Regions from separate parts of the Bradyrhizobium sp. UFLA05-125 genome, predicted to be linked through region 2. Evidence: riboswitches for the same ligand, from Rfam matches in the RefSeq annotation. Region 2 holds a riboswitch; the other holds the start of a gene.

Region 1 (4,197 bases), on a different contig from region 2:
CTGAGATCTCGCGCGCCGCACGATGGATAAAGAGCTAATTTAGGGCGTGGGTTCGTCTACCGACAAAGACACGCGCAAAGCCCGTCTCGACACCGTCGCCACGAGGTCAAAAAGACTGGAGCGGACCAACTGCTGGACGGGTATAACGACCGCGCTCGCCCACGCTTCTCAAGGTCAGAGCGATTGCCGGGCGGCACTTTCAAAGCGGCAAGCCGCCATTGCTGATGGGAACGACGGCATCTTGCGACAAAGCCGATATGGCCTCATAAGAACCGGCGCTGCTTTTGATTTGAAAGCGCGCGCCGCTCGAAGACATCGTTGAAATGCCATATCGGAGCAAGCCGAATGCTGCATGCAGCAAATTGGCGAACAAAGGTAGGGTGTGCATCGACCGGATCGCGGCCAACCTTGTGAAGGCGCTAGGCAACCTTCGGTTCCTTGGCTGCCTTGATGCGTGTTACGCTGCTCTCACCATCGATGCTGACGGGTACTTCACCGGCGACGGTGGCGCGACGAACGAGGCGATGCTGGTCGCCGTAATCGTTCACCGCGTAATGCTGCGTAGCCCGATTGTCCCAGATCGCTATATCGCCTTCCCTCCAGCTCCAGCGGACGGTATTTTCGAGAGCCGTGATATGAGACTGAAAGACATCAAACAGCTTCTGGCCGTCGTATTTTGGGATACCAACGAAATTTTGTACCAGAGCGCCGAGCACCAGCGTGCGTTCGCCGGTCTCGGGGTGCACGCGCACCACAGGATGGTCAGTCTGATAGATCGTTCTAGTAAAGACTTCGTCCAAGTGTTTTTTGTCGAGCTCGCTGACACGGTCCAGTATAGCGTAGTCAAAGGAGTTGCTGTGAACGGCCCAAAGCTTGTCTGCAAGCCGCTGCAACGGCGGTGCTAGGTCGAGGTAGGCCGCAACGGTGTTCGACCAGACTGTATCGCCACCGAAGGCTGGTATTACAACGCCTCTTAGCACCGCAATCTTGGGGTAGGCATCGACGAAGGTTCCATCGGTGTGCCACAAGTCGGCCCGGCTACCGGCGCGGGCAGAATCAAGCTCGATGATCGACGTCGTTCCCTTTATGGCACCGAGCGTTGGATGAGGCGCCAGACTTCCAAAACGAAGTGCAAAGCGCTCCTGCTCGGCATCGTCGAGATGACCCTGGTCGCGGAAGAAAATAACCTTGTGCTCCAGCAGCAGCTCATTGATCGCGGCGATCGTCTGGTCTGGCAAGTCTCCCGACAGCTTGACGTTTCGGATCTCTGCGCCGATGCGCGCTGCGCGTTTGACGATGTCGGAACGAGGAATGATGCTATCCGACGATACGGCTGCATCCATGGTGACACTCTCCAATTTGCAGGTTGTCCGCCAGACCAAGCTATTCAACTGCGACAGGAGTCGACGAACGCTAAATTGCGGACCGCATAGCGGAAATCCGCCACAATGCGTGACAACAGCGACGAGCTCTTCTTGCGCTCTTGAGGCGACCTCGTAAAATTGACCGGGTCTGTCAGTTCGATCAATTCCTAGTATTGGTAGTTGACCGATCCAAAATGCCTTGCACTTCGCTGGGACATTGATGCAGATGTTGCAGTTCGGCGCCGACGAACAAGAAAGGCGTCAGCGTTGGAGTCGACAACGCCCCTCCTCAAGGTCTTGTTGGCCGAGATCAATTTTGATTCCTTCGTATGTTCGATCGATTGTGGCGATCTTGACGGCGGCGGAGGTCGGCGCCATGAAGGTATATGACGCACTTTACGGCGCAATCGCTCCTGTTAGGCCCGAGCTCGTCGAGCAGATCCTGCCGCGTGGAGCTTTGCACGACGATTGCTCCGGACAGATGCGAAGGGCTCGATACTTTCTTCATTTAGACAGACCCGCCCGGCCAGATGCCGCAGCAAAGGTAATCCGCAGAGGTTGACGTTACCCCTCTTGTGCAGATAATCGAAGTTGTCGAGGTTCTCCAGATCTCTCTTGATCTGGAGCTAAGAGGGAAGCCGGTGCGTCCTCGATCCGTTCAGGATTGAATCAATGCCGGCGCTGCCCCCGCAACTGTAAGCGGCGAGCCGCATCCACACGTGTCACTGAAGCAGGCGCTTCGGGAAGGCCGGATGCAGGCGATGACTCGCGAGCCAGGAGACCTGCCCCGACAACATAATCGACCACGGGCGGGGTGTCCGGTGGTACGCCAAGCAGCAGGGCGCTTTCGCGGCCCTCCTGCCTGCGTCTCCGCCATAGCCTTTGCTCCAGCCACAATGGGGTTAAAGCTATGTCTCTTCCCTCACTTCCTGTTGCAACCCTCGGCATGCCGCGTATCGGGCCACGCCGCGAACTCAAACTGGCGCTCGAAGGCTACTGGGAAGGCAAGATCAGCGACCGGCAGCTTCTTGAAGCTGCGGCCGGTCTTCGTGTCGCTAACTGGGCACGGCAGAATTCGCTTGGCGTTACCGTCATCCCATCGAATGACTTCTCACTCTATGACCAGGTTCTCGACACGAGCGCCATGGTTGGCGCGATTCCTAAAGCGCACGGCTGGGAGGGCGGTCCGGTCTCGCTGAAGACCTATTTCGCCATGGCACGGGGCTCGCAAGACCAGGAGCCCGACGCGAGCTACGGTCAAGCCCGTCATGGCCATGGCGCCGCTGCGCAGGAAATGACCAAGTGGTTCGATACCAATTACCACTACATGGTGCCCGAATTCCATAAAGGTCAGACCTTCAGGCTTTCCTCCCGCAAGCCGATCGAGGAATACGAGGAGGCGAAAGCCCTTGGCTATCAAACACGGCCTGTCCTGATCGGACCAGTCACCTTCCTTAAGCTTGGCAAGAGCGCCGACTTGGCGTTTGATCCAATTTCGCTGCTCGATAGCCTCGTTCCGGTCTATGTCGAGGTCCTCCAAGAACTGGCGAAACGTGGAGCCGAGTGGGTCCAGCTTGACGAGCCCTGCTTGGTGCTCGATCTGGACGAGACCACACGAAGCGCGCTGCAGCGTGTCTATCGGCGTTTCGCCAAGGAGGTGCCCGGCATCAAGATCATGCTTGCCACTTATTTCGGTGCAGTTGGCGACAATCTAGCGACTGCTCTGGGGCTGCCAGTCGCCGGATTGCACGTCGATCTTGTCCGCGCTCCCCAACAATTGAGCCAGATTGAACTCGGCGCCCGCACGGACCTCGTGATTTCGCTCGGTATCATCGATGGCCGCAACGTGTGGCGTTCCGATCTGTCGGCACTCGTGGAGCGGTTCAAGCCCGTCATTGCAACGTTCGGCAAGGATCGCGTGCAGCTGGCGCCTTCCTGCTCACTCCTGCATGTCCCAATTGATCTTGAGCTAGAGACCGATCTCGATTCTGACGTAAAGAGCTGGCTTGCCTTCTCGGTTCAGAAGATTGGCGAGCTCGCGACCTTGGCAAAAGCGCTCGCGCTCGACGGAAAGGTCGTTGCCGCCGCGTTTGCCGAATCGGACTTTGCGGCGACGGCCCGCCGAGCTTCGCCAAAGATCCATGACACGGCCGTTGCCCAGCGTACGGCGACGATTGACGCGGTTATGCGCCGCCGCAATAGCGCTTTTGAGAGCCGTGCCGAGGTTCAGCGCAAGCGTTTCGGCCTGCCGCTTTTCCCCACGACCACGATCGGGTCGTTCCCGCAGACGGCAGAAGTCCGCACTGCTCGCGCCGCACGTGCCAAGGGAAAGTTAACAGACGCGCAATATGAGCAATTCCTGAAGGATGAAACGGCTCGCGCCGTCCGATGGCAGGAAGACATCGGGCTCGACGTGCTCGTACACGGCGAGTTCGAGCGCAACGATATGGTCCAGTATTTCGCTGAGCAGCTCTCCGGGTTCCTATTTACTAAGCACGGCTGGGTGCAATCTTATGGCTCCCGTTACGTTCGCCCTCCGATCTTATTCGGCGATGTCTCCCGGCCGAAGGCGATGACCGTCGGATGGTGGAGCTACGCGCAATCGCTGACCAGGAAGCCTATGAAGGCCATGCTTACGGGGCCGGTGACGATCCTGACTTGGTCGTTCGTCCGTGACGACATTCCACGCAGCGAGGCCTGCCGTCAGATCGCGCTCGCGATCCGGGACGAGGTCGCCGACCTCGAAAAGGCGGGCGCGACCATGATCCAAATCGATGAGGCAGCGCTACGCGAAGGTTTGCCGCTCCGTCGATCCGACTGGAAGGCCTATCTC
Region 2 (4,197 bases):
TCACCTTACCACTTGAACGCAGCGGAGATCTCATAGGTGCGCGGCGCTCCCAGCAGGACCTGATCGGGGTAGAACGGATCGCCCCAGATCGCATAGCGTTTGTCGGTGATGTTGCGCACGCGGAACGTCAGGCGCGTCTGCTCGACGGCGGAGAATACCGATTTCGGGATGTCTACGAAAGCGTAGACGTCCGCGACCGTGTAGGCGTTCAGCGTCACGGTGTTCGCATCCGTGTTGTAGCGATCGCCGACGTGACGTCCGACCACGCCGAGCTCCACCGGCCATGGCGTGAAGAAGCGATAGGATGCGCCGGCATTGGCGACGATGCGCGGCACGTTGGGCGGCGTATTGCCGGAGAAAGAGCCACCGGCGAAATTGTAGTCGGCATAGCGCGCATCGACATAGGCGATATTGCCCCACAGCCGCACGGCGTCCGTCACGCGCACGGCACCGGCGAGCTCCACACCCTTTGACTCCTGCTGTCCGGCGATATTGAGCTGCATGCCGCCAGCGGCTGCGTAGACGTTCTTGCGCAGGATGTCGTAGGCCGAGAACGACCACTCCGCCCTGTTGTCCCAGAACAGATGCTTGACGCCGGTCTCGTAGGTGCGCGACGTCGTCAGGTCGAGCGGCTGGGTAGGCGCGAGCAGGAAGATGTTGTTGGCCGAGACATCGGCGCCGGTCGCGTACTGGCTGAAGAAGGTCAGGCCGGGCACGGCTTCCCAGGTGTAGCCGATGCGACCGGTCACCGGCGCCCAGTCTTTCGAGAACGGGAAGCCCGCCTTCTCAAGACCGCTGACGTTGGTCGAATTGCGATCGAGCCCGATATGCTCTACGCGCAGGCCGCCGATCAGCGCGAAGCTTCGGGTGATCTTCAGCCGGTCCTCGAACGACAGCGCCTCGTTGTCGATCCGCGCCGTCTGTTGCTGCGTCGTGAGCAGGCCATAATAACCACGCGCGGGATCCACCAGCGTGACGGTATCATCGGGGAAGTTGGCTGCACCCGGCCTGACAAAATCGAGATAGCTTGACGACAGAGTCGTGACGAGGCGGTTGTCAAAGCCTGCGATATTCGCATCCCAGGTCAGGTCGGTGATGTTGCCGACGAGGCGCTGGCTGTGTGCGACATAGAAGCGCTCCCGGTCCACCAAATTCGTCGTGGAATTGAACGCCTCGACTTCATTGTTGAACCAGCTGCGCTCGGCGCCATAGGCATAGGCCTGACTCTTCAAGGTCAGGTCGGGCGCCAGCTTCAGCTCGAAACCGCCACGCAGCCACACCTCCTGCGCGACGTTGCGATTATCGAGAACGTTATAGTTGGTGTTGAAGGTGCGATCATCGATCGTGACCGCACCGAGATTCGTGCCGTTGAAGTTGGAGACATAATTGCCGGAGACGATACCCGACGTCGCATGCGAGCCGCTATAGGCCACCGGCACCAGCGGCGCACCCCAATAGGCCTTGCCGCGATCTTCCCGGTACTCGATTGCGCCCCAGACTTTGAGACTGTCCGAGATGCGATAGTTGAGCTGGCCGGAGACGTCGAGCGTCTTGGTATTGGTGTCGTCGGCAAAGCCGTTGAGCGAGGAACGGCTGATGTCGAAGCGGTAGTCCAATCCCTGGACATTGGTGCTACCGCCCGAGCCATAATGCGTGCGGAACGAGTTCAGCGAGTCATATGAAAAGTCCGCCTCATTCTGGACCGGTCCGGTGTGCGGCTGCTTGGTCACGAAATTGATCGCGCCGCCGCTGGCGCCCTCGCCCGACATCAGCGAGGCCGGCCCCTTCAGAAATTCCACGGCTTCGAGATTGGCAGTGTCCGCGATCCGCGAGGTCATGTTCTGCGGGCCGATCTTGATGCCGTTGTAGAGGATATTGATCTGGCTGTTGGTGAAGCCGCGCATCGAGAAGGCCGAGGGCTCTGCCGGATTGTCGCCTGAGGTGACGCCGACGGCGCCCTGCGCGACCTCGGACACGGTGCGATAGCCCTGCTCCCGCATGGTCTCGGCCGAGATCACCTCGACGGTCGCGGGCGTCTCGCGTACGGTCAGGCCGAGGCGCGAGGCGCTTTCGGCCACGGCATTGGTGTTGAGCGGTGTCTGCGCGGCTGCAGCCGGCACGACGGGCTTGGGAGCTGTCGATGCGGTCGCCGACCTGCGCGCGGCCGCGCGCCGTGCGCTCTGCGCCTCCCGGCCGGCCGGCTTGACCTGCTTGCGGGATTGTGCGGGCGACACCTCGACCGGCGGCAGGGGTTCGCGGGCCTGCTGCGCCAGCGCAGCAGGCATATCGACGGCAGCAAACGATGTGAGGGCGGCGGAGGCGAGCAGGAAGGCGCGCGGTCGTACAATACGGGTAGGAGACACAGTTCGAGAAACCTCGGTATGACGTCAGTGGCACGTCACAGCGAACCAAGTCTCAACCTTCAGGGCGTTTCTCGCCCCCGGCTAAGCCAAATGTCTGTACTCCCCGACCGACATCTTCGCGTGTGACCACGGCTGACGGCAGGTCTCCTGGCTCGCGGGTCGTGACCTCTTCGCCGCCTTCCCGGGACCGAGAGCCCAGTGGCTTGTGACGAAGGATTCTCCGCTTACAGTTGCGGGGGCAGCTGCGGCTTTGGGGAAATCCCCGCACCGCATTCCCTTTTCATCCCCGGATGGGGAAACCGTCGCGCGCATCTATGATTAAGAGCGAGAGAGAGTCAATGTGCAGGCTGCGGCGTTCTCGCCGTAACGGTGCAAACGTCTTTGGAGATGCTGAATGGAAGGGGACACCTTCCTCTGGTTGGTCCGGCATGCGGTCGTCGACGGCGTCGCGGGGACGATCCACGCCATGGATGCGCCGGCCGATCTCAGCGACCCGGGCCGCCTCGACGCGCTACGACGGTGTCTGCCGCAGGGGGCCGCGAGCTACGCGAGCCCGGCCCGACGGACCGTCGACACGGCGCACGCCCTCGCGCTCGATCCGATCCTCATGTCCGAATTCAGCGAGCAGGATTTTGGCGAATGGACCGGGCGACGTCATGATGATCTCGCCGCCGCGGGCGGCGACGCCTATCCAAAATTCTGGGCCGATCCGGCCGGCTCAAGGCCTCCGGGCGGTGAAAGCTTCGAAGACCAGATCGCCAGAACCCGCGAAGGACTTCACCGTATCGAAAGAGGATCAGCGATTCTGGTCGTCCATTCCGGCACCGTCCGCGCTGCGCTGTGCATCGCCCTCGATCTCGCACCGCAGGCATCCCTGCGGTTTGGGATCGATCCGCTCTCGCTCACTCGCATCGACCGCCTGTCGAACGGCTGGCGAGTCGTCTCCGTCAATCAAACTATCGCTTGAAGCCGTAAAGCGCGATGAGATTGGGAGGAATCGTCATCGCGCTTTAGGTTGTTGTTTGAGCATGATCTCCGCGCAAACGCGTTCCGCGTTTGTCGCGAGGGAAAACCGCTACGCACTTTTCCGGATCATGCCCTATGCAGGACGATCCGGAACGTTGGCCTGCGCGAACGTCGCCATGCCATTGTGCAGGGCGCAGGCGAGCCGCACCAGCGGCAGTGCGATCGCCGCGCCCGATCCCTCGCCGAGCCGGAGATCGAGGCTGACCAGCGGCTGAACGTTGAGCGCACGAAGTACCAGGCGATGCCCCTGCTCCGCCGACTGGTGCGACGGCAGCAGGAACGGCTGGCATGACGGATTGAGGCGCGCGGCTGCCAGCGCGGCAACCGACACGATGAATCCGTCGATCAAGATCGGAATACGCCGCTGCGCTGCCGCGATGATCGCGCCGCAGATCGCCGCGATTTCGAGGCCGCCGACCGTACGGAGGACCTCCTCCGCAGATGCACCTGCCTTCGTCAAGCCATGCCGCGCAAGTGCAGTGTCGATTACGCGCGCCTTGCGAGCCCGGCCCGCGGCATCAACGCCGGTGCCGCTGCCTGCGATTTCATCGGCACCCACGCCAAGCAGGCTCGCCGCGATCGCTGCCGAAGCCGTGGTGTTGCCAATGCCCATTTCGCCGAGGAGCAGAAGGTCGGGTTGTCCTTCCGCCGCGCGCACCACCGCGCGCTGCCCGCATTCGAACGCAAAGACCAGCTCCACTGGCTCGATCGCAGCTTCCGCACTGAAGTCGCGGGTGCCACAGCGCGGCTTGTCGGTGATGATGCCCGGCACTGGCGATGGCGCCAGCGTGCCCGCGTCCACGACCTC

The links. Region 2 has a riboswitch for cobalamin ahead of SO156_RS16520 (TonB-dependent receptor). Riboswitches for the same ligand answer to the same signal wherever they lie in the genome.
Region 1: it holds a riboswitch for cobalamin, as region 2 does, so the genes downstream of both, metE (5-methyltetrahydropteroyltriglutamate--homocysteine S-methyltransferase) here and SO156_RS16520 (TonB-dependent receptor) in region 2, are expected to answer to the same signal.

The regions. Positions count from the first base shown of each region.
Region 1 is NZ_JBANBJ010000027.1:76,786-80,982, forward strand. Features, by position in the region: gene SO156_RS23330 (hypothetical protein) at 200-388, opposite strand; gene SO156_RS23335 (TauD/TfdA dioxygenase family protein) at 420-1,343, opposite strand; cobalamin riboswitch at 1,945-2,168, shown strand; gene metE (5-methyltetrahydropteroyltriglutamate--homocysteine S-methyltransferase) at 2,275-4,197, shown strand, end outside.
Region 2 is NZ_JBANBJ010000015.1:93,433-97,629, forward strand. Features, by position in the region: gene SO156_RS16520 (TonB-dependent receptor) at 6-2,363, opposite strand; cobalamin riboswitch at 2,484-2,682, opposite strand; gene SO156_RS16525 (histidine phosphatase family protein) at 2,758-3,330, shown strand; gene cobT (nicotinate-nucleotide--dimethylbenzimidazole phosphoribosyltransferase) at 3,463-4,197, opposite strand, start outside.